3 regions of the Kineococcus aridisoli genome follow, and region 2 is predicted to be linked to each of the others. Evidence: predicted binding sites of a transcription regulator. Region 2 holds the regulator's gene; each other region holds the start of a gene.
The links. The regulator HrcA, encoded in region 2, represses chaperone genes, less so after heat shock. The targets are predictions, from matches to a motif close to GNTNGCACTCGGNNNNNCCGAGTGCNANC.
Positions count from the first base shown of each region.

Region 1: a site for HrcA is predicted at 7,746-7,774, ahead of groES (co-chaperone GroES). Genes of this name have one in related genera too.
Region 3: a site for HrcA is predicted at 6,856-6,884, ahead of ACRYM2_RS02770 (acetolactate synthase large subunit). Genes of this name have one in related genera too.

Region 1 covers NZ_JBJLSF010000019.1:3,742-13,057, reverse strand. The annotation lists gene guaB (IMP dehydrogenase) at 1-599, opposite strand, end outside; gene ACRYM2_RS07615 (hypothetical protein) at 622-2,022, opposite strand; gene shbA (RNA polymerase sigma factor ShbA) at 2,115-2,699, opposite strand; gene ACRYM2_RS07605 (response regulator transcription factor) at 2,938-3,549, opposite strand; gene ACRYM2_RS07600 (MerR family transcriptional regulator) at 3,743-4,789, opposite strand; gene ACRYM2_RS07595 (WhiB family transcriptional regulator) at 5,191-5,493, shown strand; gene groL (chaperonin GroEL) at 5,594-7,210, opposite strand; gene groES (co-chaperone GroES) at 7,302-7,598, opposite strand; gene ACRYM2_RS07580 (class I SAM-dependent methyltransferase) at 7,805-9,013, shown strand; gene rimI (ribosomal protein S18-alanine N-acetyltransferase) at 8,988-9,316, opposite strand, start outside.
Region 2 covers NZ_JBJLSF010000079.1:4,348-13,663, reverse strand. The annotation lists gene ACRYM2_RS18085 (Gmad2 immunoglobulin-like domain-containing protein) at 1-1,228, shown strand, start outside; gene ACRYM2_RS18080 (ferritin-like domain-containing protein) at 1,370-2,227, shown strand; gene dnaJ (molecular chaperone DnaJ) at 2,284-3,405, opposite strand; gene hrcA (heat-inducible transcriptional repressor HrcA) at 3,431-4,474, opposite strand; gene ACRYM2_RS18065 (DUF3097 domain-containing protein) at 4,584-5,456, shown strand; gene ACRYM2_RS18060 (DUF4870 domain-containing protein) at 5,530-6,072, shown strand; gene ACRYM2_RS18055 (LLM class F420-dependent oxidoreductase) at 6,149-7,189, opposite strand; gene hemW (radical SAM family heme chaperone HemW) at 7,221-8,432, opposite strand; gene ACRYM2_RS18045 (metal-sensitive transcriptional regulator) at 8,523-8,813, shown strand; gene ACRYM2_RS18040 (heavy-metal-associated domain-containing protein) at 8,813-9,055, shown strand; gene ACRYM2_RS18035 (heavy metal translocating P-type ATPase) at 9,162-9,316, shown strand, end outside.
Region 3 covers NZ_JBJLSF010000005.1:54,906-64,221, reverse strand. The annotation lists gene ACRYM2_RS02805 (sucrase ferredoxin) at 1-130, opposite strand, end outside; gene ACRYM2_RS02800 (cupin domain-containing protein) at 214-1,509, opposite strand; gene ACRYM2_RS02795 (hypothetical protein) at 1,511-1,747, opposite strand; gene ACRYM2_RS02790 (asparaginase domain-containing protein) at 1,847-2,809, shown strand; gene ACRYM2_RS02785 (Dabb family protein) at 2,928-3,224, shown strand; gene ilvC (ketol-acid reductoisomerase) at 3,298-4,326, opposite strand; gene ilvN (acetolactate synthase small subunit) at 4,360-4,872, opposite strand; gene ACRYM2_RS02770 (acetolactate synthase large subunit) at 4,872-6,722, opposite strand; gene ilvD (dihydroxy-acid dehydratase) at 7,043-8,722, opposite strand; gene ACRYM2_RS02760 (aldo/keto reductase) at 8,923-9,316, shown strand, end outside.

The DNA.
Region 1 (9,316 bases), on a different contig from region 2:
AGCTTCTCGATCTTGTGCCGGCGCAGCAGCTGCATCGCGTCGTCGGTGCTGATGCCGACGGGGGCGGTGACCAGCGGGGCCTTGGTCATGACCTCGCGCACCGGGCGGGAGAAGTCGCTCTCGAAGCGCAGGTCGCGGTTGGTGACGATGCCCACGAGCGTGCCGTCGGGGTCCACGACGGGCACGCCGGAGATGCGGTAGCGCCCGCAGAGGGCGTCGACGTCGGCGAGGGTGGCCTCGGGGGTCGTGGTGACCGGCTGGGTCACCATGCCCGACTCCGAGCGCTTGACGAGGTCGACCTGCGCTGCCTGCTCCTCGGCGGACAGGTTGCGGTGCAGCACGCCGAGACCGCCCTGGCGGGCCATCGCGATGGCCATGCGCGACTCGGTGACGGTGTCCATGGCCGAGCTCAGCAGCGGGATGCGCAGCGTCACCCGCTTGGAGATCCGGCTGGAGGTGTCGGCCTCGGAGGGGATGACGTCGGACTCCCCCGGCAGCAGGAGCACGTCGTCGTAGGTCAGCCCGGTGAACCCGAACGGGTCGTGCTCGGGGTTCGCGGCGGTGTCGGCAGCGGTGTCCTCGGGGTTGCGCGCGCTCACACCCACGATGCTACGGCCCGCGTCAGCCCTGCGCGGACGCGTCCGCGGTCGGCTCGGGCGCCGGGGCGGTCGCGGCGGAGGTGGCCTCGACCTCGGCCGTCGGCTCGACCCCGGCGCTCGGGGACGGCACGACGACCGGCAGCGTCGGCGTGACGACCTCGACGGGCGGGGTGGGTGCGGGCGCGTCGGTCGTCGGCGGCACCGACCCGTCCGGCTCCGGCGCGCTCGGTGCCGGTGCGCTCGGCCCCGGCGCGCTCGGCTCCGGCGCGGCCGGGGTGGACGGGTCCACCGGCCCGGTCGGTGCACCGGTGCCGGGGTCCGTCGGCGAGCCCGGCCCGGTGGGCGCCCCGGTGCCGGACGGGGTGTCGGCGGGGGTGCCCGTGGGCGACCCGCTCCCGGTGCCGCCGGGGGGCGGCGCGGACGGCGCACCGGTCGAGGCGGTGGGCGCCGGCTGCTGCGGGAGCGCCGGTGCGGAGGTGGCGGGCGCGGACGGGGACGGCACGACCGGTGCCGTCGGGCGCACGCCCCCGGTGGGGACGCCCGGTGCCGTCGGGCTGCCGGTGGGGCCGTCCGAGCCCGTGGACGGCGAGGCCGACGGAGAGGTGGACGGCGAGGTGGACGGGGAGGTCGACGGCTGGGTGCCCGTGGTGCGGCCGGGGGCCAGCGGCGCCACCCAGCTCGGCGCGGGCGAGGGTGCGGCCGTCGTCGCCGTGGAGGCCTCCACGAGGGCGTCCAGCGTGCCCGCGGGCGCGCTGGACGCGGAGCCGGGCTGCACCCCCGCGATGACGTCCTCGTCGGGGACCTGGCCGCTCTGCAGCACCGCGAGGGTGCTGGCGACGGCCTCGGCGAGCGTGCCGTCGATGTCGGCGGCGGCCAGCTGCTCGTGCAGGTTGCTCACGCGGGCCAGGGCGGCCTCGGAGTCGCCGGCGCGGGCCTCGCGCACGGCCTGCTGCAGCTCGCGCTGGGCGCGCTCGGCCGGCGTGCCGGCGAAGGCGGTGAAGACGGTGTCCGGGAACCACTCCGGCAGCCGCGCGGAGACCGCCGCGGGGACGGGACCACCGCGCACGCCCAGGGAGCCGGCGCCGGTGGCCGCCGCGGCGGCGGTGCCGCCCAGCAGCGCCAGCACGGCCGCGGTGGCCGCACCGCCGCGGCCCAGCCGCTGCAGGGTGCGGCGGCGGGCCAGCAGCACGCGGGGCGCCTGGACGGGCTCGGGCTCCGGGGCGGCCTCGGACGCGGCGACGATCTCCTCGATCGGCACCGGCCGGACACCGGCCGTGTCGGGGTCGGCGTGCAGCGCGTAGGCGTCGAGCAGGCGCGCGACGGTGTCGTCCAGGTCGCGGCCGGTGGCCCGGTGGGCGCCGAGGCGGTCGAGCAGCGCGTCGGTGGCCAGCAGCTCGGGCACCGAGAACGACTCCTCGTCCACGTCCCCTCCCCCGCCGTCCGCAGCTCGTCCCCGGGCACCGCGCAGGTGCCCGTCCCGCAGGTGGCCGCGGCCACCGTCCCCGTCCCGCCCGCTCACGGCGCCACCTGCAGCGAGGTGTCGGCCAGCGCGGTCTTGCGCAGCTTCTGCATGGCGCGGTGCTGCGCCACGCGCACGGCACCGGCCGTCATGTCGAGGGCGCGGCCGGTCTCCTCCGCGGACATCCCGGCGCCCACGCGCAGCGTGATGATCTCGCGCAGCTTGGGCGGCAGGGTGTCCAGCAGCCGGCCGACGGTCTCGGCGTCGAAGGCGTCGAGGGCCACCTGCTCGGGCCCCGGCTCGGTGGTGGCGGCGTCGGGGACGTCGTCGGTGGGCACGGGGGCCCGGTAGGAGGCCCGCTGCGCGTCGGCGACCTTGTTGGCCGCGATGCGGTACACGAACGCCTCGAACGGGCGGCCCGTGTCCTTGTAGCGGGGTAGTGCCGTCAGCACGGCGATGCAGACCTCCTGTGCCGCGTCCTCGGCGGCGTGATCAGCTCCGGGCAGTCGCCCGAGCTTGGCCCGGCAGTAACGGTGGACGAGGCGGCGCACCGCTGCCAGGAGGTCGGCGACCGCGCCCTGCTCCCCCGACAGGGCGCGCGTCGCCAGTTCCTGGAGCCCCCCGGCATCCGTGCTGTTCATCGCTGCCGACCGCGGGGGCGTTACACCCGCGGCGGCGTCCGGACCGGCGTCCGCGTCCGGCTGCCCGGCGGCGTCCGGGGCGGCGTCCAGGTCGAGGTCTGCGCCCGTGGACCCGTCCAGGGCGGGTCCGGCGAGCTCCACCCGGGGGACGTCGGGCACGACGGCAGGACCGGCGTCACGCCGTCTGGCGTCCGCGTCCTGCCGTCCACCGGCGTCGTCGCCCCCCGGGCTCACCTGCCTACCGTACGAGACCCCAGCGGAATCCCACAGCCACCGCCTGAGCGCGGTCGGCGGCCTCGAGCTTGCGGAACAGCCGGCGGGCGTGCGTCTTGACGGTGTCCTCGGACAGGAAGAGCTCCCGGCCGATCTCCGCGTTGCTGCGCCCGCGGCTCATCCCGACGAGCACCTGCTGCTCGCGCTCGGTGAGGACGGGCGCGCGGCCGGTCAGCACCGCGCGCGTGCGGTTGCCGCCGCGGCGGCGCGAGACGTCCTGCAGCGCCTGGAGGACGGCCGTGGCCAGCTCCTCGCGCGAGACGTCCTTGACGAGGTAGCCGCGGGCGCCGGAGGCGACCGCACGAGCCACGCCGTCGCCGTCCTCGGCCATCGTCGCCATGAGCACGTTCGCCTCGGGGTGGCGCGCGAGCAGCCGCCGGGCCGCCTCGACGCCGCCGATGCCGGGCATCCGCACGTCCATGATCACGAGCGAGGGACGCTCGACGGGCCAGCGCTGCAGCGCCTCCTCGCCGGAAGCGGCGCCCACGACCCGGGTCACGCCCGGAACGGCGGCGACCATGCGCCGCATGGCCTCACGAGCCAGTGGAAGGTCATCACAGACCAGAACCGTTGCCACCACGACCTCTTCCCTGTGTGGGTGGAGCGGGGCCGTCCGTGGCCTCGCCGCGGCGCACGTCGGGTGCACCACACAGGGAGTTGTCGGCAGGTGATCGCCCGGTCCTGAGGGTCCCGGCGCACGAACCTGCGGTGAACGCGCCGGGAACCGTTCGCGCGACCGGCCTGACCCGGTCGGACCCGGTCGGACCCGGTCAGGCCCGCACGGCCTCCGCGCAGCGGGCGACCGCACCGGTGAGGTCGGGGGCGTGCTCGCACCCCGGCAGGCGGTCGGCGGCGTCGGCGGGCCAGCCCGCGCCGCAGAGCACCACGAGCGGGGCCGGGCGCACGCGCAGCAGGTCCGCGAGCTCCTCGAGCAGCGCACCGCCGGGGGCGGCGGCGGCGTGCACGAGCAGGGCCGGGGGGCGGGCGCGGCGCACCGCGGCGGCCAGCACGCGCACGGGCACGCCGTCGCCGAGGGCGCGGGCGGCGGTGCCGGTCTCGGCGAGCGCGGCGGCCGCCGCGAGCAGCACCGGCCCGTGCGAGCGGGCGTCCACGCCCGCCAGGAGCACGGCGCGCTCGCCCGCGGCGACCGGCAGCGCGGCCAGCGCCCGGGCGACGGCCTCGTGCAGGGCGGCGTCGCGGGTGGCCAGCGCCGGCCCGAGCACCGCGTCCCAGGCGGGGGCGACGCCGCGGCTGCGCACCTCCTCGCCGAAGCGGTCCGCGAGGCTGCTGACGGCCCAGTCGGCGGCCTCCTCCCCGCCGCGCGCACCCGGCAGCGGCGGGCGGCTCTCGGCGTCCTCGGACTCGTCCTCGTCCTCGGCCCCCTCGGGCTCGCCGGGCACCGCGTCGGCAGGCCCGGCGCCCGCGTCGGCCCGCAGGCTCGCCAGCGGCTCCAGGCCCAGGGCGGGCGCGTCGCCGGACAGCGCCGCCAGGCCGCCGGAACCGGGGCCGGCGATGGCCGCGGCGTCGGTGACCGCGGCCTCGATGACCGCGGCCGGGATGGTGGAGACGCTGGCCAGCGCGAACCCGCCGTCGGCGACGGCGGTGGTCGCGGCGAGCTGGGCGGCCTCGGCCGGTGCGACGCCCTCGAGGGTGAGCCGGCGCATGACGACCAGGCGGGCGAGGTCGGCAGAGGAGTAGCGCCGGTGCGCGCCGGCGGTGTGCTCGGAGGGCCCCAGCCCGTAGCGGCGGTCCCAGGTGCGCAGGGTGGCCGGTGCGACGCCCAGCCGGCGGGCGACGGCGGCGACGGTCAGCGTCATGCGCGGGGCCGGCGGCACGGCAGCTCCCTGAGCCGAGGAGGACACCGCCCGATCCTCCCAAGCCGCCGGACACCCCGCCACTCACCCCCCACCCGGAAGTTGTTCACGGTTGTTCAGCGGGGTCGCGACCCGTGGTCGCGGGGTGTGAGCCCGCTCACGCCGCGATCCACAGGGTTGTTCACGGGTTGTGCACCGTCGCGCCACCTGCGGGCCCGCGACGTGGCTGCTCGGGCCGTTCTCGGCCTCCGCGGCGGGTGACCCGGGGATGACCCGGGACCGGCGCGGTGGCGGCGCGCTCGGATCACCGTGAACAACTTCGCGCCAGGGGCTTGAACAACTTCTGGCGCGGTTGTAGCTTCATCCCCAGTCAGCAAGATCCCTCCCCTCCCCAGGAGCGCACCATGGCCGAGATCTCCCGCCTCCCCGGACCCGTCGCCGACATCTGGGAGTGGCAGCTCATCGGCGCCTGCCGCGAGGCGGACCCGAACCTCTTCTTCCACCCCGAGGGCGAGCGCGGCCCCGCGCGCCGCAACCGCGACGCCGCCGCCCAGGCCATCTGCGCCACCTGCCCCGTGCTGCAGCAGTGCCGCGAGCACGCGCTGAAGGTGCGCGAGCCCTACGGCGTGTGGGGCGGGCTGACCGAGGACGACCGCGAGGCCGTCTACGCCACCGAGCGCCGCCGCGCGCTGCGCATCGCCAGCTGACACCCGTCGTCGAGCACCGTGCGCGGTGTGGTGCGGCGCGCGGGACGACGAAAGGCCCGGCCCCCTCGGGGGGACCGGGCCTTCGTCGCGTCAGGAGGGGTCAGTGGCCGTGGCCGTGACCGTGGCCCGCGGCGGCGGGCTCCTCCTCCTTCTTGTCCACGACGAGGGTGTCGGTGGTCAGGACCATCGACGCGATCGACGCGGCGTTGCGCAGCGCGGAACGGGTGACCTTGACGGGGTCGATGACCCCGGCGGCCAGCAGGTCGACGTACTCGCCGGTCGCGGCGTTGAGGCCGTTGCCGGGCTCGAGCGCGCGGACCTTCTCGACGACGACGAAGCCCTCGAGACCGGCGTTCTCGGAGATCCAGCGCAGCGGCTCGGTGGCCGCCTTGCGCACGAGGGCGACACCGGTCGCCTCGTCACCGCTCTTGCCCAGGCCGTCCTCGAGCACGGAGACGGCGTGCACCAGGGCGGAGCCGCCGCCGGCGACGATGCCCTCCTCGATCGCGGCGCGCGTCGCGGAGACGGCGTCCTCGATGCGGTGCTTCTTCTCCTTGAGCTCGACCTCGGTGTGCGCGCCGACCTTGATGACGACGACGCCGCCGGAGAGCTTGGCGAGGCGCTCCTGGAGCTTCTCGCGGTCCCAGTCGGAGTCGGTGCGCTCGATCTCGGCCTTGATCTGGGCCACGCGACCGGCGACGTCCTCGGAGGAGCCGGCGCCGTCGACGATCGTGGTGTCGTCCTTGGTGACCGTCACGCGGCGGGCGGTGCCCAGCGCGTCGAGGTCCACCTGGTCGAGCTTGAGGCCGACCTCCTCGGCGACGACCTGCGCGCCGGTGAGGGTGGCGATGTCCTGCAGGATCGCCTTGCGGCGGTCCCCGAAGCCGGGGGCCTTCACCGCGACGGCGTTGAAGGTGCCGCGGATCTTGTTGACCACGAGGGTGGACAGCGCCTCGCCGTCGACGTCCTCGGCGATGATCAGCAGCGGCTTGGAGGCCTGCAGGACCTTCTCCAGCAGCGGCAGCAGCTCCTGCACCGTGGAGATCTTGCCCTGGTGGACCAGCACGTAGGCGTCCTCGAGGACGGCCTCCTGCCGGTCGGCGTCGGTGACGAAGTAGGGCGAGATGTAGCCCTTGTCGAACTGCATGCCCTCGGTGAAGTCCAGCTCCAGCGCGGTCGTGGAGGACTCCTCGACCGTGATGACGCCGTCCTTGCCGACCTTGTCGAAGGCGTCGGCGAGCAGCTCGCCGACGGCCGGGTCCTGGGCGGAGATCGTCGCGACGTGGGCGATGTCGCCCTTGCCGTCGACGTCGCGGGCCAGCGACAGGAGCTTGTCGCTGACGGCGTCCACGGCCGCGTCGATGCCGCGCTTGAGGCCGGACGGGGCCGCCCCGGCCGCGACGTTGCGCAGGCCCTCCTTGACCATGGCCTGGGCCAGGACGGTCGCGGTGGTGGTGCCGTCACCGGCGACGTCGTTGGTCTTGGTGGCGACCTCCTTGGCGAGCTGGGCGCCGAGGTTCTCGTACGGGTCCTCGAGCTCGACCTCGCGGGCGATGGTGACGCCGTCGTTCGTGATCGTCGGCGCACCCCACTTCTTGTCGATCACCACGTTGCGGCCCTTGGGGCCGAGGGTGACCTTGACGGCGTTGGCGAGCGCGTCGACACCGCGCTCCAGCGACTTGCGGGCGGTGTCGTTGAACGACAGCTGCTTGGCCATGTGGTGCGTTCTCCTTCTGAGCTCGGCAGCGGACGAGGAACGCCCCGGGCGCCCGGTGGTGGGCGCCCGGGGCGTCAGGACCTCGTGCCGCTTACTTGGCGACCTTGGCGAGGACGTCGCGCGCCGAGAGGATCAGCAGCTCGTCGCCGCCGTACTTGACCTCGGTGCCGCCGTACTTGGAGTAGATGACCTTGTCGCCGACGCTGACGTCGACGGGGACGCGCTTGCCGTTGTCGTCCACGCGACCCGGGCCCACGGCCAGGACCTCGCCCTCCTGGGGCTTCTCCTTGGCGGTGTCCGGGATGACGAGACCGGAAGCGGTCGTCTGCTCCGCGTCGAGCGGCTTGACGACGATGCGGTCCTCGAGCGGAGTGATGGAGACCGACACTGGTGCGGCCCTCCCCTTCTCTGTCGCGTACTCGTGCGGGAAGGTCGGCTGCGAGGTGGCGGACGACCGTCGTCGCGGGTGCCGGGCGGCCGCTGCCTCGCGGTTGGCACTCCCATGGGGGGAGTGCCACCGACGCTGCTCCCGAACGCTAGCACTCACGTCGGCCGAGTGCCAGATCCGGTCCCCGTCCTGGCAGCATCGTCCGGGTGAACGTCCACGACGTCGACGCGCTGACCTCCCCGGCCGGCCGCGCGCTGCTCGACGAGCTCGCCGGCAGCGCCGGCGAGGACCCCGTCGCCCTCGCCCAGCGGCTGCGCCGCGCCGGCCACGACCCGCACCTGGCGGCGCTGGCCACCACGCAGGCGCGGCTGCGCGAGCGGGCGGCGGCCAAGCTCGGCCCCCGCGCGCACGGGCTGCTGCTGACGGCCGCCGGCACCGAGCAGGCCACCCGGGCCGTCGTCGCCGCCGAGCACGCGCGCCGCTTCGCGGCCGCCGGGGTGCGCCGCGTGGCCGACCTCGGCTGCGGCGTGGGCGCGGACTCGCTGGCCTTCCTGGACGCCGGCCTGGACGTGCTGGCCGTCGACGCCGACCCCGTGACCGCCGCCGTCGCCGCCCACAACCTCGGCCGGCCGGTGCGCTGCGCCGACGTCACCGCCGGGGTCGCCGACGAGCTGGGCGAGGGCGACGGGGCGTGGTTCGACCCCGCCCGGCGCACGAGCTCGGGACGGCGCGTCTTCGACCCGGAGGCCACCTCGCCCCCGCTGTCGTTCGTGCTGGCGACCGCCGCCCGCGTCCCCGCCACCGGCGCCAAGCTGGCCCCCGGCGTCCCGCACGCCGCGCTGCCCGCGGGCGCGGAGGCGCAGTGGACGTCGGTGGACGGGGAGGTCGTGGAGTGCGCGCTGTGGCACGGGCCGCTGGCGCGGGCGGGCACCGCCCGCAGCGCCCGGGTGGTGCGCGGCGGCCGCGTCGACGAGCTCGACGACACCGACCTGCCGCAGGCCGAGGTCGGCCCCGTCGGGGGGTTCCTGCACGAACCCGACGGCGCGGTGATCCGCGCGGGCCTGGTCGGCCGCGTCGCCGCCGACCTCGGCGGCCGGCTGCTCGACGAGACGATCGCCTACGTCAGCACCGACGCACCCGCCTCCTCGCCGTTCGCGCGCGGCTACCGCGTGCTGGAGGTCATGCCCTTCGGGCTGAAGCCGCTGCGGGCGCGCCTGCGCGCGCTCGACGTGGGGGCGCTGACGGTCAAGAAGCGCGGCACGGCCGTCGACCCCGACCAGCTGCGCCGGCAGCTGGCGCTGAAGGGGTCGCGGCCGGCGACGATCGTGCTGACCCGGCTGGCGGGCCGGCAGTCGGTGCTCGTCGTGGAGCCGCTCGGCGCGGACCCCCTCAGCCCCGCAGGTCCGCCCGCATGATCAGCGCGTCCACGTCGTCGGGCTGGTAGTAGCGCGCGCGGCGGGCGATCTGCTCGAACCCCTCGCTGCGGTACAGCGCCTGCGCGGGGGCGTTGTCGGCGCGGACCTCCAGCAGCAGCCGGGTGGCGCCGGCGTCGCGCGCGGCGCCGCGCAGCGCGCGCAGCAGCCGGCGCCCCAGCCCCCGCCCCTGGGCGGTGCGCGCGACGCCGATCGTCTGCACGTCGGCGTCGGCACCCGCGACGACGACCCCGCCGTAGCCGACGAGGTCCCCGCCGGGCTGCACGGCGACGAGGAACGTGCGGT
Region 2 (9,316 bases):
GCCCCACGACCAGTCCCACGACCACCCCGACGAGCACCTCCACGGGCACCCCGGCGCCCCGGTGCCGTCGGGGCCGCTGCCCGATCCCGAGGGCAGCGACGACCTGAGCCCCACCGCCCGGCAGCTGCGCGACGCCCTGGCCGCCCGCGCGGCCTCGGTGCGCCCCGCCGACCGTCTCGAGGAGATCCGCATGAGCAGCCGCAGCAACCGCCGCCGCACCCGCGCCTGGGCGGCCGTCGCCGGCGCCGCAGCCGTCGTCGTCGTGGGCGGGAGCGCCTTCGCCCTCACCCAGCGCGGTGACGGCGGCAGCGTGACCACCGTCGCGTCCTCGCAGACCACCTCCCCCGAGCCGTCGGCCTCCTCCGCGCCGGCCAGCCCGCCGGCGCCCGCGAGCACCTCCCCCAGCGCGCCGGCCGCCTCGGCGAGCGCGACGGGCAGTGCCACCGGCACGGCGACCGGCACCGCGGGCACCGCCACCGGGCGCGGGGCGGGCACGGCGGCCGGCACCCCGGCCGCCGGGGCCCCGCTGCCCTCGGGGGCGTCCACCGTGCCGGTGTACTGGCTGGGCGGCGAGCCCGCGAAGCTGTTCCGGGAGTTCGTGCCGGCCGGCGACGGCCCCGACGACCCGACGAACGCGCTGCGCGCCATGCTCGCCGGCTCCCCCTCCGACCCCGACTACACCAGCCCCTGGAAGCCGGACCCCGCCGCCGCGGTGACCCGCGAGGGCGGTCTGCTCGTGGCCGACGTCTCGGCGGCCGCGGTCGCCGGCTCCGCCGACGTCGGGCAGGTCGACATCGCGCTGCAGCAGCTGGTGCACACCGTCACCGCCGCCGCGGGCGAGACGCTGCCGGTGCAGCTGCGGGTGGACGGGCAGGCCGAGGGCCTCGCCTTCGGCTGGGCCCTGCCGGCCTCGGTCTCGCGCGCCCCGCAGGCGGACGTGCAGGCACCGGCGTGGATCACGGAGGTCGCCCCCGCCGCCGGCGGCGTCACCGTCAGCGGCGTCGGCACCGCCTTCGAGGGCACGCTGCTGTACACGATCACCGACGCCTCCGGCGCCGAGGTGGCGCGAGAGGGCGTCCAGGCGGGCGCGAACGGCACCTTCGGCGAGTTCTCCTTCACCGCCCAGCTGCCCGCGGGGCGGTACACCGTCGCGGTGCTCGCACCGGACGAGTCCGGCGGCGAGGGCGCGGCGCCCGTGCCCGACACCAAGGAGTTCACCGTCTCCTGACGGTCCCCCGGCCGGTGCGGCGAGGGCCCTCGGGGGGCCCTCGCCGCACCCTCCCCCACCGCGCAGCGGGTGCGGCGCGGGTCCACCCGTGCCAGGGTCGGGGCCGACCACGAACCGGACCTGGACGCATGGGAGCGGACGATGTTCGAACGGCTCAACACCCCCGAGCAGATCTTCAGCTACAAGCTGGGCGCCGCCCTGACGATGGAGAAGGACACGCTGGGCATGCTGGAGGCCCTGCAGAAGGCCGCCCAGCGCGAGGAGCTCAAGCAGCTGCTGCGCGAGCACGCCGAGGAGACCCGCCAGCAGATCGAGCTCATCGAGCAGTGCTTCGCCCTGCTCGGCGAGAAGGTGGACGACTCCCCCTGCCCGGTGACCAAGGCGCTGGCCGCCGAGGCCACCGCGACGATCAAGAAGACCGACGACTCCCTGGTGGACGCGGTGATCCTGGCCGGCGCGCTGGAGACCGAGCACCACGAGCAGGCCGTCTACGAGACGCTCGTCATCCACGCCCGCGCCCGCGGCGCCGAGCGGGTCGCCGTCCTGCTGGAGACCAACCTGGCCGTCGAGCAGAGCGCCGGCGCGAGGGTCAAGGAGCTGGCGACGCGGATCGCCACCACCGGCGTGGCCGTCGAGACCGGCGGCACGAGCCTCGGGGCGAAGGCCGGCGTGGCCGCCGGGGTGGCCGCCGCGGTCGGCGCCGCCGCCGCGGTGGCCTCGAAGGTGGCCGAGCACAAGGGCGCCTCCGAGGCGCGCGAGGCGGCCGAGGAGTCGCTGCGGACCACCCCGGCCACGACCTCCACGACCACCTCCGCGACGACCTCCGCGACGAGCGAGCCGGGCTACGTCGACGTGCGCGACGCCGTCGGCACGACGGGCGGCGGGAGCGCGGGCGGGGCCGCGGGTGCGGCGTCGGCCGAGGAGTTCAACGACGACGCGCTGCAGGAGCGCATCGCCGAGACCGAGCAGCGCGCCTCGCACGGGGCCACCGGGCACTGAGCGCCCGCACGGCCGACGAGCCCGACCGCCCCGGGAGGCGGTCGGGCTCTCGTGCGTCAGCGGCCGGAGAAGCGGTCGCGCAGCTTGGAGAAGACGCCCTGGTGGGCCGGGGACAGCTTGCCCGCGGGGCGGACCTCGCCGCGCAGCTCGGCCAGGCGCCGCAGCAGCTCCTCCTGCTCGTCGTCGAGGTCGCGCGGGGTGGTGACCTCGAGGGTGACGAGCAGGTCGCCGCGGCCCTGCGCGCGCAGGTGCTCGGCGCCGCGCTGCTTGAGCGTCACGGTCTCGCCGGCCTGCGCGCCGGGGCGCACGTCGACGTCCACCTCGCCGTCGAGGGTCTCCAGCGGGATGGTCGCGCCGAGGGCGGCGGCGGTCATCGGCACCTGCAGCGTGCACAGCAGGTCGTCGCCGCTGCGGTGGAAGACCGGGTGCGGGCGCTCGTGGATCTCGACGTAGAGGTCGCCGGGCGGGCCGCCGGCCGGGCCCACCTCGCCCTGGGAGGCGAGCTGGATGCGCGTGCCGGTGTCGACGCCGGCGGGGATGCGGATCGTCAGCGGCCGGCGGGCGCGCACGCGGCCCTCGCCGCTGCACTCTAGGCACGGCGAGGGCAGGACGGTGCCGAAGCCGTGGCAGGTGGGGCACGGCGCGGTCGTCATGACCTGTCCCAGCAGCGAGCGCACCACGCGCTGCACCGAGCCCTGCCCGTGGCAGATGTCGCAGGTCTCCGGGCTGGTGCCCGGCTGGCAGCAGGTGCCCTTGCAGGTGGGGCACAGGACCGCGGTGTCGACCTGGATGGAGCGCTCACCGCCGAAGGCGGCCTCGGCGAGGTCGACGTCGACGCGGATCAGCGCGTCCTGGCCGCGCTGGGTGCGGCTGGCCGGGCCGGCGCCGCGACCGGCGCCGCCCTGGCCGAAGAAGGCGTCCATGATGTCGGAGAAGCCGAACCCGGCCCCGAAGCCGCCGGCGGCGCCGGGCACGGAGCCGCCGCGGTCGTAGGCGGCGCGCTTGTCGGGGTTGGACAGCGTCTCGTAGGCCTGGGAGACCTCCTTGAACCTGTCCCCCGCCTCGGGGTCGTCGGTGACGTCCGGGTGGAGCTTGCGCGCCAGCTTGCGGTAGGCGCGCTTGATGTCCTCCGCGGAGGCGTCCCGGGAGACGCCGAGGACGTCGTAGTAGTCGCTCACGAGGTCGGGGTTCTCCTGTCGGTGGTCACTGGGCGAGGATGCGGGAGACGTAGCGGGCCACGGCCCGCACCGCGGCCATGGTCGTCGGGTAGTCCATGCGGGTGGGCCCCAGCACGCCGAGGCGGGCCAGGACCTGGTCGGGGCCGGTGCCGTAGCCGCTGGTGACCACGGAGGTCTCCGCGAGCCCGAGGTGCAGGTTCTCCGCGCCGATGCGCACGCTCAGCGCGCCGCGGTCGCCGGCGTCCTCGGTCATCTCCTGCACCAGGCGCAGCAGCACGACGTGCTCCTCCAGCGCCTCCAGGACGCTGCCCAGGGAGGCGGCGAGGTCGGCGCCGGACTTGACGAGGTTCGCGGTGCCGGCGATGACGACGCGCTCCTCCAGGCTCGCGGTCAGGCAGTCGCCCAGGGCGGCGGCGACCTCCGCGGCGACCGCGAGGTCGGCCGGCGGGGTCTGCTGGACGAGGTCGGTGAGCGCCTCGCGCGCCCGCGCCAGACGGCTGCCGCCCACGGCGGCGTTGACCCGGGTGCGCAGCGCGGCCAGGGCGGTGGCCAGCGACTCCGCGTCGACGGCCGAGCGGACGTCGACGACGCGCTGCTCGACGCGGCCGGAGTCGGTGATGAGCACGACGAGCGCGCTGCGGCCGCCGACGGGGACGAGCTCGACGTGGCGCACGGCCGCGCGCGAGAGCGAGGGGTACTGCACGACGGCGGCCTGGCGGGTGATCTGGGCCAGCAGGCGCACGGTGCGGTCGACGACGTCGTCGACGTCGGTGGCGCCGTCGAGGAAGGTCTGGATGGCCCGCTTCTCGGCGGCCGACATGGGCTTGACGCCGGCGAGGCGGTCGACGAAGAGCCGGTAGCCCTTGTCGGTGGGGATGCGCCCGGCGCTGGTGTGCGGCTGGGTGATGTACCCCTCGTCCTCCAGGGCCGCCATGTCGTTGCGGATCGTGGCCGGGGACACGCCCAGCTGGTGGCGCTCGACCAGCGTCTTGGAGCCCACCGGCTCGTGGCTGGACACGTAGTCCTCGACGATCGCGCGCAGCACCGCGAGCCTGCGGTCGTCGCTCATCCCCGCCCCCTCCGCTCTGGCACTCGACACAGCTGAGTGCCAAGTCTAGGTCAGGTGCACCCGCTCGCGCCTCCCCCGCCCCCCGCGCGCACGTCGCTAGCGTGCCGGGGTGACCGCTCCCGCCCACCACGACCGCTACGGCCGCGACGTGCTCTCCGCCGACCCGCACGCGCGCACGCACCCGAAGAAGGTGCACCGCGACGAGCCGGCGGTGGCCGGGCTCGTCGTGGAGGACGTCGAGACCGGCTGGGTCGGCGCCGTCGTGCGGGTGGAGAAGAGCGGCGGGGTGCACGTCGTCGTCCTCGAGGACGCCCGCGGCCGCACCCGCACCTTCCCGCTGGGGCCGGGCTTCTGGGTGGACGGGCAGCCGGTGCGCCTGGTGGCGCCGAAGGCGGCGGCACCGGTGCGCCCCGCGCGCACCGCCAGCGGGTCGGTGGCCGTGGCGGGCGCCCCCGCGCGCACCGCGCGCGCCTCGCGCATCCTCGTCGAGGGCCGCCACGACGCCGAGCTGGTCGAGAAGGTGTGGGGCGACGACCTGCGCGTGGAGGGCGTCGTCGTCGAGCTGCTGGAGGGCGTGGACGACCTCGACGCCGCGGTGCGCTCCTTCGCCCCCGGTCCGGGCCGGCGCATCGGCGTGCTCGTGGACCACCTCGTGCCCGGCAGCAAGGAGTCGCGCATCGTCGCCGCGGTGGCGAAGAGCCCGCACGTGCTCGTCGTGGGCCACCCGTTCGTCGACGTCTGGCAGGCCGTGCGCCCGCAGCGCCTGGGCTGGACGCAGTGGCCGACGATCCCGCGCGGCACCTCCTGGAAGCACGGCGTCCTCGCCGAGCTGGGCTGGCCGCACGCCACGCAGACCGACGTCGCCCACGGGTGGAAGCGCATCCTCGGCACCGTGCGCAGCTACGCGGACCTGGAGCCGGCGCTGCTCGGCCGGGTGGAGGAGCTGGTGGACTTCGTCACGGCGGACGCGGCCGACCGCTGAGCGCACCCTGCGGCGGACGCGGCGCCACCGTACGGAGGACGACAGCGGGGGCGGTCCGCGCGAGGATCGGTGCGTGAGCGAATCGCAGCAGTCCCCCCGCCCGGACTTCACCAAGGCACCGCCGCCCGGGGCGCACCCGCCGCCGGACCCGCAGCAGGGCCGCGCCCCGCAGGGCTACCCGCCCCCGGCGGGGCAGGGCTACCCGCCGTACCCGGGGCAGGGCCGGGCCGACACCTACGGCCCGCGGCCGCTGTCGCCCTCGGACGAGCGGATGTGGGGGATGCTCGCGCACCTGTCGGCGATCGCGGCGTCCCTGGTGACGCTGTCCTTCCTCGGCCCGCTCGTCGTGTTCCTGGTCTTCAAGGACCGCGGCCGCTTCGTGCGCGCGCACGCCGCGGAGGCGCTGAACATGACGATCTCGCTGATGGTCTACGAGGTCGTGCTGGCGGTCCTCTTCACGATCCTCACGGTCCTGACGCTGGGCATCGGCTCGGTGCTCTTCGGCCTGCTGATCGTCCCCTACGTCGTCGCGCTGGTGTTCTGCGTGCTGGCCGCCGTCGCCGCCAACCAGGGCCGCGAGTACCGCTACCCGCTGGTCTTCCGGCTGGTCCGCTGACCCTCCGCCGACCGGCCGCCCGCCCGGCGCACCGCGCGCGCCGGGCGGGCGGACCGGGCGGACCGGGCGGACCGGGTCAGGCGATCGCCCGCAGCGCGGCCGCCTTCGCCGCGACGTCGGCGGCGAGCGGCGCGACGGCCACCGTCGTGACGCCCGCCGCGGCGTAGTCGTCCAGGCGCCGGCGCACGGCCGCCACCGACCCCACCAGGCACGTCGCCTCCAGGAAGTCGCGCGGGACCGCCGCCGCGGCCTCGCGCCGGCGGCCCGCCAGGTACAGCTCCTGCACCTGGTCGACGGCGTCGGGGAAGCCGAGCCGGCGGCCGAGGTCGGCGTAGAAGTTCTGCTCCCGCGAGCCCATCCCGCCCACGTACAGGGCCACGTGCGCGCGCAGCGGCGCCTCCGCCGCGGTGCGCTCCTCGCCGACGGCGTCGGTCAGCAGCAGCGGCACCGAGGCGCAGACGTCGAAGCCGCCGGTGCGGGTGCTGCGCTCGCGCCCGGCCCGCAGCCGGGCGAAGGAGTCCGCGCAGTCGTCGGGCGCCAGGAACACCGGCAGCCAGCCGTCGGCGACCTCGCCGGCGAGCTCGACGTTGCGCGGGCCGACCGCGGCCAGGTAGATCGGCAGGTCCTCGCGCGGCTGCGGCTGCATGAGGCGCAGCGGCACGCCGGGCCCGTCCGGCAGCGGCAGCCGCACGTGCTCGCCGGCGTAGCTGGAGGGCTCGCGGGCCAGCAGGCGGCGCACCACCTCGACGTGCTCGCGGGTGCGCTGCAGCGGCCGGGCGAACGGCTGCCCGTACCAGCCCTCGGAGACCTGGGGGCCGGAGATGCCCAGGCCCAGCCGGAAGCGCCCGCCGGAGAGGCCGTCGAGGGTGGCGGCGCTCATCGCGGTCATCGCCGGCGTGCGGGCGGGCACCTGCAGGACGGCCGAGCCGAGCCCGATGCGCGTGGTCCGCCCGGCCAGCCAGCCCAGCACGCTGACGGCGTCCGTGCCGTAGGCCTCGGCCACCCAGGCGCTGTCGCAGCCGGCGTCCTCGGCGGCCCGCACCAGCGCCAGCGCGTCGCGGGCGGCGTCGGCGACCGCACCACCCGTCAGGTACCCCAGCCCCAGTGCCAAGCGCATCCGGCGACCCTAGCGGCGCACCCCCGCGCGGTCAGGCGTCCGCGAGCAGGCGGTGCACGACGGCGTCGGCGAGCAGCCGGCCGCGGCGGGTCAGCGCGACCCGCCCGGCGGGCGCGGGCTCCAGCAGCCCGTCGAGCAGCAGCTGGGCGGCCGCGGGGCGCACGCCCCACCAGGCGGGGTCGAACCCCTCGGCCAGCCGCGAGCGCAGCAGGACGTCCTCCAGGCGGCGGTCGTCCTCGCCGAGCACCTCGCGGGCGTGGGCCGGGCTGGCGCCGGCGCCGAGGCGCCCGGCGTAGGCGCTGGGGTGCTTGACGTTCCACCAGCGCACGCCGCCGACGTGGCTGTGCGCGCCCGGGCCGATCCCCCACCAGTCGCCGCCGCGCCAGTAGGCGAGGTTGTGCCGGCAGGCGTGCTCGGGGCCGCGGGCCCAGTTGCTCACCTCGTACCAGGAGTGGCCGGCGGCGCTCAGGACGTCGTCGACGACCTCGTACTTGTCGGCCTCGTCGTCGTCGAGGGGGGCGGGGACCTCGCCGCGGCGGACCTGCCCGGCCAGCCGGGTGCCCTCCTCGACGATGAGCGCGTACGCGGAGACGTGGTCGGGCTCGCAGGCCAGGGCGGCCTCCAGGCTGCGGCGCAGGTCGTCCACGGACTCCCCGGGGGTGCCGTAGATGAGGTCCAGGCTGACGTCCAGGCCGGCCTCGCGGGCCCAGCGCACCGCGTGCGGCACGCGGGCGGGGTCGTGGGTGCGCTCCAGGACGGCGAGCACGTGCGGCACCGCCGACTGCATCCCGAAGGAGACCCGGGTGAAGCCGGCCTCGGCCAGCTGCTGCAGGCCCTGCGGGGTCACCGAGTCGGGGTTGGCCTCGGTGGTGACCTCGGCGCCGGGGGCCAGCCCGATCTCCGCGCGCACGGCGGCGAGCATCGCGGCGAGGTCGGCGACGGGCAGCAGCGTGGGGGTGCCGCCGCCGAAGAAGACCGTGGAGGCCGGGCGCGGGGCGGCGGCCAGGACGCGGGCGGCGAGGCGGACCTCGGCGGCGGCCGTCGCGGCGTAGGCGGCCTGGGAGCCGCCGCCGCCCAGCTCGGTGGCGGTGTAGGTGTTGAAGTCGCAGTAGCCGCAGCGCACCGCGCAGAACGGCACGTGCAGGTAGACCCCGAAGCTGCGCTCCTGGGCGCCGGCGAGCGCGGCGGCGGGCAGGGCGCCGTCGGCGGGGGCCGGGTCGCCGTCGGGCAGGGTGCTGGGCACGTGCTCCAGTGTCCCCCGCGCGGGGACTTGTTCGGTACCCGTAGGGGGTAGGGGTTGCATTCGACACCCCCGGGGGGTACACAGGGAGGCATGGAGACGCCCGTCGGCTACGCCGGTGAGAAGGACGAGGTCCTCAAGCGGCTGCGCCGCGTGGAGGGGCAGGTGCGCGGTCTGCAGCGCATGGTGGAGGAGGACGCGTACTGCATCGACGTCCTCACGCAGGTGTCGGCGGCCACGAAGGCCCTGCAGGCCGTCGCGCTGTCCCTGCTCGAGGACCACCTCGGGCACTGCGTCGCGCACGCGGTCGCCGAGGGCGGGGCCGTCGCGGACGAGAAGGTCAAGGAAGCGAGCGCGGCGATCGCGCGGTTGGTGAGGTCCTGATGGAGCAGCACGAGGAGCGGGTGGCGACGGTGGAGCAGCGGGTCCGGGTCGAGGGCATGACGTGCGCGCACTGCGTGGCCGCGGTCACCCGGGAGGTGTCCGCGCTGCCGGGCGTCACGGGCGTGGACGTCGCCCTCGTGGCCGGCGGCACCTCGACCGTCACGGTCACCGCCGAGGCCCCCCTGGAGCGCGCCGCGCTCGCCGCGGCCGTCGACGAGGCCGGCTACGAGCTCGCCGACTGACCCGCTCCCCCGCACACCGACAGTCAACGCACCGACAGGAGGTCCCGCCGTGGACCGGTCCGCCAGCGCCCCTGCGCGCGAGCCCGTCGAGCTGCTCATCGGCGGGATGACCTGCGCCTCCTGCGCGATGCGCGTGGAGAAGAAGCTCAACCGGATGCCGGGCGTCGAGGCGAGCGTCAACTACGCCACCGAGAAGGCCCGCGTCCTGCTGCCCGCCGGCGGCGACCGCGACGCCCTCGTGGCCGACGCCATCGGCGTCGT
Region 3 (9,316 bases), on a different contig from region 2:
GCAGCAGCCGCACCCCGCGCTCGGCGGCCACCTGCCGCAGCCGGTCGGTCAGCTCCCCGCCGAGCCGGGTGGCCGGCACGGCACCCGGCCCCCACGGCCCCGGTTCCTCCACGAGCAGGTAGCCCCGCACGCCGGTGGCCGTGCCGAGCAGCTGGTCGCCGCGCTGCTCGGCCTGCGCGGCGCAGGAGAACCTGCGCCCGGCCGCCGGTGCGCTCAGACCGGTCCCTGCCCGTCCTGCTCGTCGGCCACGAGCACGTGCTCGCGCACCAGCCGGCGCAGCACCACGAGGGCGTCGGCCTCGTCGACGCCGAGGCCGGCGTCCACCAGGGCCGCGGCGGAGCCGCCGACGGCCAGGACCTGCTGCAGCACCGGCAGCAGCCAGCCGGGGAAGGAGACCGTCCGGTCCCCCAGGCGCACCTCGGCGCGCTCCCCCGCGGGCTCGACCCGCGCGCCGAGCCCGCGGCGCGGGCGCAGCAGCCGCTCGGCGCCCAGCGAGCGCGCGAGCTCGTCCTGGGCCAGCGGCGCGACGGGTTCGGCGGGCACGGCCCGGGCGCGGCGGCGGGCGACCAGGCGGCGCACGGCCGCGTCGTCGAGCTCGTCCAGCCAGCGCTGGGCGGCCGCGCGGAAGAGCGCGACCTCCTCGTCGCCGACGTCGGCGGAGCCCACGGGCAGCGCCCGGCGCAGCGCGAGGTCGCCGCGGCCCGCGGAGGCGACGGCGTCGGTGAGCACGTCCGCCCACGTCGTCGACAGCAGGCCGATGGTCAGGTGGATGGAGCGCTCGTCGGTGGTGCGCGCCGAGTGCAGCCAGCCGCGCGGCAGGAACAGCGCGTCGCCGGGTTCGAGCACGGTGTCGACGACGGGGGCGCGACCGCCCACCGGGTCCGGTCCCAGCGCCCTGGAGGGCTGCGACTTCAGCGGCAGCTCGAGCGCCGGCGGGTGGATCGTCCAGTGCTTGCGCCCGTCGACCTGCAGCACGACGACGTCGTGGGTGTCGTGGTGGGGCTTGAAGCCCTGCGCCCCCGGCGGGGTGACGTACACGTTGACCTGGCACTGGTGGCCGAGGTCGGCGGCCAGGTCGGCGCAGAAGCGGGCCAGCGGCGGCCACGTGCGGTGCAGCGCCTGCAGCACGATCGTCGCGCCCTCCGCGTAGCCGCGCGCCACGCCCTCGCTGTCGGCGAGGTCGGACAGCTGCTGGTTGCCCGCGACGGCCTTGCGCGTGAAGGAGTCGCGCGGCAGCCCGACGCCGTCCTTGACCATCGTGAAGAACGGGGTGCGCAGCGCGCGCGGGCCGAGCAGCTCGTCGACGTCTGCCGGCGAGAGCAGGTCGTGCACGTCGGCGCGCCCGCCCTCGGCGGCGCGGTCGGCGGCGCGCACCAGCAGCGGGCGCCCGTTCCAGTGCTCGGTGGCGATGTCGTCCGCGGCGGCGCCGAAGCAGCGGCGCAGCGCCGGACCCGCACCCGCCGCCGGGGAGGCGTCCCCGGCGACGGGGCGGGAGGGAGCCAGCGTCACGTCAGGAGCCCGCGGGGTCGCTGCCCGCCGGGTCCGAGCCCGCGGGGTCCACCTGGGTGGAGTCGGAGTCGCCGGAGTCGGCGTCGCCGCCCTCGCCGCCGGCGGGGTCGGTGCCGGCCGGGTCCGATCCGGCGGGGTCGACCTGGGTGGCGTCGGAGTCGCCGGAGTCGGCGTCGCCGGAGCCGCCGGCCACGCCGGTGGGCGTCGTGGTGATGTCGTCGTCGCTGAGTTCGCTCATGGTCGCGAGCGTGCCAGCTGCCCGCCGCGCGCGCACCCCCGTGCGCGCACCCGCCCGCCCGCGCACCCGGGCAGCGGCCCGGCGGTAGGTTCGCCCGTCGTGACCCCGGCCGACCCGCTCCCGCAGCCCGTCCCCCTCGTGGTCGTCGTCACCACCGGCGGCACCATCGCCAGCACCCGCGACGAGCGCGGCGTGAGCGCGCCCTCGCTGTCGGGCGCCGACGTCGTCGGGGACGCCGGTGCGCGCGCCGGGGTGGCCGTGCGGACGGTGGAGGCGCTGCACGCGGACTCCTCGACGCTGACGCTGGAGCAGGCGGCGCTCGTGCGCGGGGCGTGCGCGTCGGCGCTGGCCGGGCGGGACGTGCGGGGGGTGGTCGTCCTGCACGGCACCGACTCCCTGGAGGAGACGGCGTTCCTGCTGGACCTGCACCACGACGACGAGCGCCCGGTGGTGCTCACCGGCTCGCAGCGCACCGCCGACGACCCGGACAGCGACGCCCCCGCGAACGTGCTCGCCGCGGTGCGCGCGGCCGCCGACCCGGCCGCGCGCAGGCGCGGGGTGCTCGTCGCCTTCGGGGGCCGCCTGCTGCCCGCCGCGGGCACGACCAAGCGGCACACCAGCGCCCTGGACGCCTTCGCGGCCCCGGACCCGCCCGGGCGCGGGCCGGCGCTGCCGTGGCCGGCGGGTGCGCCGTGGCCGCGGGTGGACGTGGTGGCCGTGCACCCGGGCGCCGACGGGGCGCTCGTGGACGCGGCCGCGGCGCTGGGCGCCCGCGGTCTCGTGCTGCAGGCGCTGGGCTCGGGCAACACCACCGCCGCCGTCGTCGAGGCGGTGCGGCGCGCGTGCGCCGCCGGGGTGGCGGTGGTCGTGAGCACGCGCGTGCCCGACGGCCCGACCTCCGTCGGCTACGGCGGCGGGGGCGGCGGGCACGACCTGGCCGCCGCGGGCGCGGTGAGCGCGGGGCGGCTGCGCGCCGGGCAGGCGCGGGTGCTGCTGGCGGTGCTGCTGCGCGCCGGCGCCGACCGCGCGCGGATCGCCGCGGAGTTCACCGCCCGCGGCTGAGGCACCCCCGGCGCGCGGGCGGGCGCCCGGCTGGCACGATCGCGCCGGGGCACCGCCCGGGGCCCACCGCCGCGCGCCGCCGGGCGTCGCCGGACCGCACCGCACGAACGGGGACGACGTGATCGAGCACACCGTCTGCTTCACCCTGGTCCACCCGGAGGGCTCGGAGGCCGAGCGCGCCTTCCTCACCGGGGCGCGCGAGGTGCTCACCGCCGTGCCCGGCGTGCAGGGCTTCACCGTCAGCCGGCAGGTCAGCCCGAAGAGCGCCTTCCGCTTCCGCTTCTCCATGCGCTTCGCCGACGAGGACGCCTACCGCGCCTACGACGCGCACCCGGCGCACACCGCCTTCGTCGCGCAGCGCTGGGCCACCGAGGTGCGCGAGTTCCAGGAGCTGGACTTCACGCCCTGGCCGTGAGGACCGGGGGCCGGACGCGCGAGGGCCCCGCACCGGTTCCGGTGCGGGGCCCTCGGTCGTCCGGCGGCTCGCGTCAGCGGGCGGCGGAACCCTCGACGTAGTCGCTGTCGTCGGACTTCACCCACGCCATGAGCTTGCGCAGCTCGCGGCCGGTGGCCTCGATCGGGTGCTGCTCGGCCTGGGCGCGCAGGCGCTTGAACTCCGGCGCGCCGGCGTCCTGGTCCTCGATGAAGCGCTGGGCGAAGGTGCCGTCCTGGATGTCGGCCAGGACCTCCTTCATGCGCTCCTTGACCGAGGCGTCGATGACGCGCGGGCCGGAGACGTAGTCGCCCCACTCGGCGGTGTCGGAGACGCTCCAGCGCTGCTTGGCGATGCCGCCCTCGTACATGAGGTCGACGATGAGCTTCAGCTCGTGCAGGCACTCGAAGTAGGCGACCTCGGGCTGGTAGCCGGCCTCGGTGAGGACCTCGAAGCCGGTCTGCACGAGCGCCGAGGCGCCACCGCACAGCACGGCCTGCTCGCCGAAGAGGTCGGTCTCGGTCTCCTCGGTGAAGGTGGTCTTGATGCCGCCGGCGCGCAGGCCGCCGATCGCCTTGGCGTAGGCCAGGGCCAGCGGCCAGGCGTTGCCCGTCGCGTCCTGCTCGACGGCGACGATGACCGGCACGCCGCGGCCGTCGACGTACTCGCGGCGCACGAGGTGGCCCGGGCCCTTGGGGGCGACCATGACGACGTCGACGTCGGCCGGGGGCTTGATGTAGCCGAAGCGGATGTTGAAGCCGTGGCTGAAGAACAGCGCCTTGCCGGCGGTGAGGTTGGGCTCGATGGCCTCGGCGTACAGGCCGCGCTGCAGGTGGTCGGGGACCAGGACCATGATGACGTCGGCGGCCTTGGAGGCCTCGAACGGCGTGAGGACCTGCAGGCCCTGCTCCTCGGCCTTGGCGCGGCTCTTGGAGCCCTCCTTCAGGCCGACGACGACGTCGACGCCGGAGTCGCGCAGCGACAGCGCGTGCGCGTGGCCCTGGCTGCCGAAGCCCAGGACCGCCACCTTCTTGCCGGTGATCGTGGACAGGTCGGCGTCGTCGTCGTAGAACATCTCGGCCACTTCGGGTTCTCCTCGTTCGTGTCGTGCGGGGGTTCAGGCGGACCGCAGCGCGCGGTCCGAGATGGCGCGGCCACCGCGCGCGAGCGCGACGGAGCCGGACTGGACGAGCTCGCGGATGCCGAACGGCTCCAGCACGCGCAGCAGCGCGGCCAGCTTGTCCGGGCTCCCGGTGGCCTCGACGGTCACCGCGTCGGGGGCGACGTCGACGACGTGCGCGCGGAAGAGCTGCACGGTGTCGAGCACCTCCCCGCGGGCCGCGGCGTCGGCGCGCACCTTGACGAGCAGCAGCTCGCGCTGGACGGAGGCGCCGTCCTCGAGCTCGACGATCTTCAGGACGTTGACCAGCTTGTTGAGCTGCTTGGTCACCTGCTCCAGCGGCTGGGTCTCCACGTCGACGACGATGGTCATCCGGGAGATCTCGCTGCGCTCGGTCGGCCCGACCGTGAGGGAGTGGATGTTGAAGTTCCTGCGCGCGAACAGCGAGGTGATGCGCATCAGGACGCCCGGCCGGTTCTCGACCAGGACGGAGAGGGTGTGGCGGCTCATCAGGAGATCACCTGCACGTGCGCGGGGTCGTCGGTGGACACGCCGTCGCTGTCGGCCTCGCGGTCCCACTCCGGGGACAGCCCGCGGGCGTACTGGATGGCGTCGTTGCTCACGCCGGCCTCGACCATCGGCCAGACCATGGCGTCGCGGTGGACGCGGAAGTCCACGACGACCGGCACGTCGTTGATCGCCATCGCCTTCTCGATGGTGGCGTCGACGTCCTCGGGCCGCTCGCAGCGCAGGCCCACGCAGCCGTAGGCCTCGGCGAGCTTGACGAAGTCCGGGATCGGCGTGGAGTGCGCGGTGTGGTGGTCACCGGAGTGCAGGTCGGTGTTGGAGTAGCGCTCGGAGTAGAAGAGCGTCTGCCACTGGCGCACCATGCCGAGGCTGGAGTTGTTGATGATGGCGACCTTCACGGGGATGCCGTTGAGGGTGCAGGTGGCCAGCTCCTGGTTGGTCATCTGGAAGCAGCCGTCGCCGTCGATCGCCCACACGACCGCGTCGGGGCGGCCCACCTTGGCGCCCATGGCCGCGGGCACGGAGTAGCCCATGGTGCCCAGGCCGCCGGAGTTGAGCCAGGTGCGCGGGTTCTCGTACTTGACGAACTGCGCCGACCACATCTGGTGCTGGCCCACGCCGGAGACGTAGACCGCCTCCGGGCCGGCGATGGCGCCGATGCGGGCGATGACGTGCTGCGGGGCCAGCGTGCCGTCGTCGGGCTCGGTGAAGCCCAGCGGGTAGGTCTCGCGCCAGGAGCTCGTCAGGTCCGTCCAGGCGGTGAGGTCCGCGCGCCCGTTCGCCTCGAACTCGGCGGCCACGGCGGCGGTCAGCTCGGCCAGCACGAGCTTGGCGTCGCCGACGATCGGCACGTCGACGGCGCGGTTCTTGCCGATCTCGGCGGGGTCGATGTCGGCGTGGATGACCTTCGCGTGCGGGGCGAAGCTCGGCAGGTCCCCGGTGACGCGGTCGTCGAAGCGGGCGCCGAGGGTGATGAGCAGGTCGGACTTCTGCAGCGCCGCGACCGCCGCCACGGTGCCGTGCATGCCGGGCATGCCGAGGTTGCAGGGGTGCGAGTCGGGGATCGCGCCGCGGGCCATGAGCGTGGTCACCGCGGGGATGCCCGTCAGGTCGGCCAGCGCGATCAGCTCCGGGGAGGCGTCGGCCTTGATGACGCCGCCGCCGACGTAGAGCACGGGGCGGTGCGCGGCGGCGATCAGGCGCGCGGCCTCCTTGACCTGCTTGCCGTGCGGGCGCGTCACGGGCCGGTAGCCGGGCAGGTCCACGCTCGCGGGCCACTCGAAGGAGGTGGTCGCCTGCAGCGCGGACTTGGCGACGTCGACGAGCACCGGGCCCGGGCGGCCGGTGGCGGCCAGGTGGAAGGCCTCGGCGATGGTGCGCGGGATGTCGGCGGGGTCGGTCACCAGGTAGTTGTGCTTGGTGATCGGCGTGGTGATGCCGGCGATGTCGGCTTCCTGGAAGGCGTCGGTGCCGATGGCCTTGGCGCCGACCTGGCCGGTGATGGCCACCATCGGCACGGAGTCCATGTTGGCGTCGGCGATCGGGGTGACGAGGTTGGTCGCCCCGGGCCCGGAGGTCGCCATGCACACGCCGACCTTGCCGGTGGCCACGGCGTAGCCCTCGGCGGCGTGCCCCGCGCCCTGCTCGTGGCGCACGAGGATGTGCCGCACGTGCGGGGAGTCCATCAGCGGGTCGTAGGCGGGCAGGATCGCGCCGCCGGGGATGCCGAAGACGACCTCGACCCCTACCGCCTCCAGGGAGCGGACGAGGCTCTGCGCGCCGGTGAGGGACGCGACGGGGAGCTTCGGGTCCAGGGGCAGCTGCTCTGGCATCTCTGGTGTCCTCCTCGGGCGGTGCCGTTCGCGGTGTCGTGCTCTCGGACGCCCAGCCGGTCGGTCAGCCGGACGCAAAAAGACCCCTCAGCCCGGGATGGCGTGTGAGGGGTCGCGCGCTCGGCCGAACGTGGTCAGCCGGCGCGCTGTCCGATGGCTACGAGGAACCGCATGCGGACGAAGGTAGCCCGGTCGGCCCCCGCTGTCAGCCGCGAACGCGTCGCGTCTCACATCCTGGACAGATCGTCCACCTGGTGGACGCCCGCCGCTCCCCCGCCCCCGCCCACCGCGGGAGGTGGGCGGGGGCGGCTGCGGCCGGGTCAGCGGCAGACGGCCCCGAGGGAGGCCGACTGGACCTGCTTGGCGTACTTGGCCAGCACCCCGCGCGTGAAGACCGGCGGCAGCGGCTGCCAGCCCTCCTTGCGGGCCTCCAGCTCGGCCTCGTCCACGAGGACCTCCAGCGTCTTGCCCGCCACGTCCAGGCGGATGCGGTCGCCGTCGCGCACGAAGGCGATGGGGCCGCCGTCGACGGCCTCCGGCGCCACGTGCCCCACGCACAGGCCCGTCGTGCCGCCGGAGAAGCGGCCGTCGGTCATCAGCAGCACGTCCTTGCCGAGCCCGGCGCCCTTGATCGCCCCGGTGATGGCGAGCATCTCGCGCATGCCGGGACCGCCCTTGGGGCCCTCGTAGCGGATGACGACGACGTCGCCGGCGCCGATCGTGCCGTCCTCCAGCGCGTCCAGGGCCGCGCGCTCGCGCTCGAAGACGCGCGCGGTGCCCTCGAAGACCTCCGAGTCGAAGCCGGCGCTCTTGACGACCGCACCCCCCGGGGCGAGGTTGCCGGACAGGATCGTGATGCCGCCGGTCTTGTGGATCGGGTCGTCCAGCGCCCGCAGCACGACGCCGTCGACGTCCGGCGGCGCGATGTCGGCCAGGTTCTCCGCCATCGTCCTGCCCGTCACGGTCAGCACGTCCCCGTGCAGCAGCCCGGCGTCCAGCAGGGCGCGCATGACGACGGGGATGCCGCCGATGCGGTCGACGTCGACCATGACGTGGCGGCCGAAGGGCTTGAGGTCGCCCAGGTGCGGGACCTTGCCGGCGATGCGGTCGAAGTCGGCCAGCGTGAGGTCCACCTCCGCCTCGTAGGCGATGGCCAGCAGGTGCAGCACGGCGTTGGTGGAGCCGCCCAGCGCCATGACGACGGCGATGGCGTTCTCGAACGCCTCCTTGGTGAGGATCTGCCGCGCCGTGATCCCGTTGGCCAGCAGGTTCACCACGGCCTCGCCGGAGCGGCGGGCGAAGCCGTCGCGGCGGCGGTCGGTGGCCGGCGGCGCGGCGCTGCCCGGCAGCGACATGCCGAGCGCCTCGGCCGCGGCGGCCATCGTGTTGGCGGTGTACATGCCGCCGCAGGCGCCCTCGCCCGGGCAGATGGCGCGTTCGATGGTGTCGACGTCCTCGCGCGACATCAGCCCCCGCGCGCACGCGCCGACGGCCTCGAAGGCGTCGATGAGGGTGACCTCGTGCTCGCTGCCGTCGGACAGCTTGGCCCGCCCCGGCAGGATCGTGCCCGCGTAGAGGAAGACGCTGGCCAGGTCCAGGCGGGCGGCGGCCATGAGCATCCCCGGCAGCGACTTGTCGCAGCCGGCCAGCAGCACCGAGCCGTCCAGGCGCTCGGCGCTCATGACGGTCTCCACGGAGTCGGCGATGACCTCGCGCGAGACCAGCGAGTAGTGCATGCCCTGGTGGCCCATCGAGATGCCGTCGGAGACGGAGATGGTGCCGAACTCCAGGGGGTAGCCCTGCGCGGCGTGCACGCCGTCCTTGACGGCCTTGGCCAGGCGGTCCAGCGGCAGGTTGCAGGGGGTGATCTCGTTCCAGCTGGAGGCGACGCCGATCTGGGGCTTGACCCAGTCGTCGTCGCCCATGCCCACGGCGCGGAGCATGCCGCGCGAGGCCGTCGCCTCGAGGCCGTCGGTGACCGTGCGGCTGCGGGGCTTGATGTCGACACCGGGGGCGACCCGGGGGCCGCGACCGTTCGTCTGCTGCGCTGGAGGGGTCTCGGTGCTCACGACCGCCCAGTCTAGGCCGCGACCGCGGACCGGCCGGTCCCGCGCCGTTGACCCGCGGGCGCCCCGGTGCCTAGGCTCGCTCCCGCCGTGAACGTTCACGGCCACTCCCCAGGACGCGAAGGAGCGCCACCGTGCCCACCTCCCCCACCCGCTGGGCCGTCATCGGCCCCGGTGGCATCGCCCGCCGCTTCGTGAGCCAGCTGCCCGCCGCGGGCCACGAGCTCGTGGCCGTCGGCGCCTCCCCCACCGCGGCCGGCGCCGAGCGCGCCCGCGCCTTCGCGGCGGAGTTCGCCCCCCTCTTCGCGGCCCCGGCCGCCGTCGGCGACTACGACGACGTCCTCGCCCGCGACGACGTCGACGCGGTCTACGTCTCCACCGTGCACGTCACCCACGCGAAGCTCGCCCTGGCCGCGGTCCGCGCCGGCAAGCACGTGCTGTGCGAGAAGCCCCTGGCCCCCAACCACGGCACCGTGATGGCCGTCGTCGACGCCGCCCGCGCCGCCGGGGTGCGCTTCCTCGAGGCGT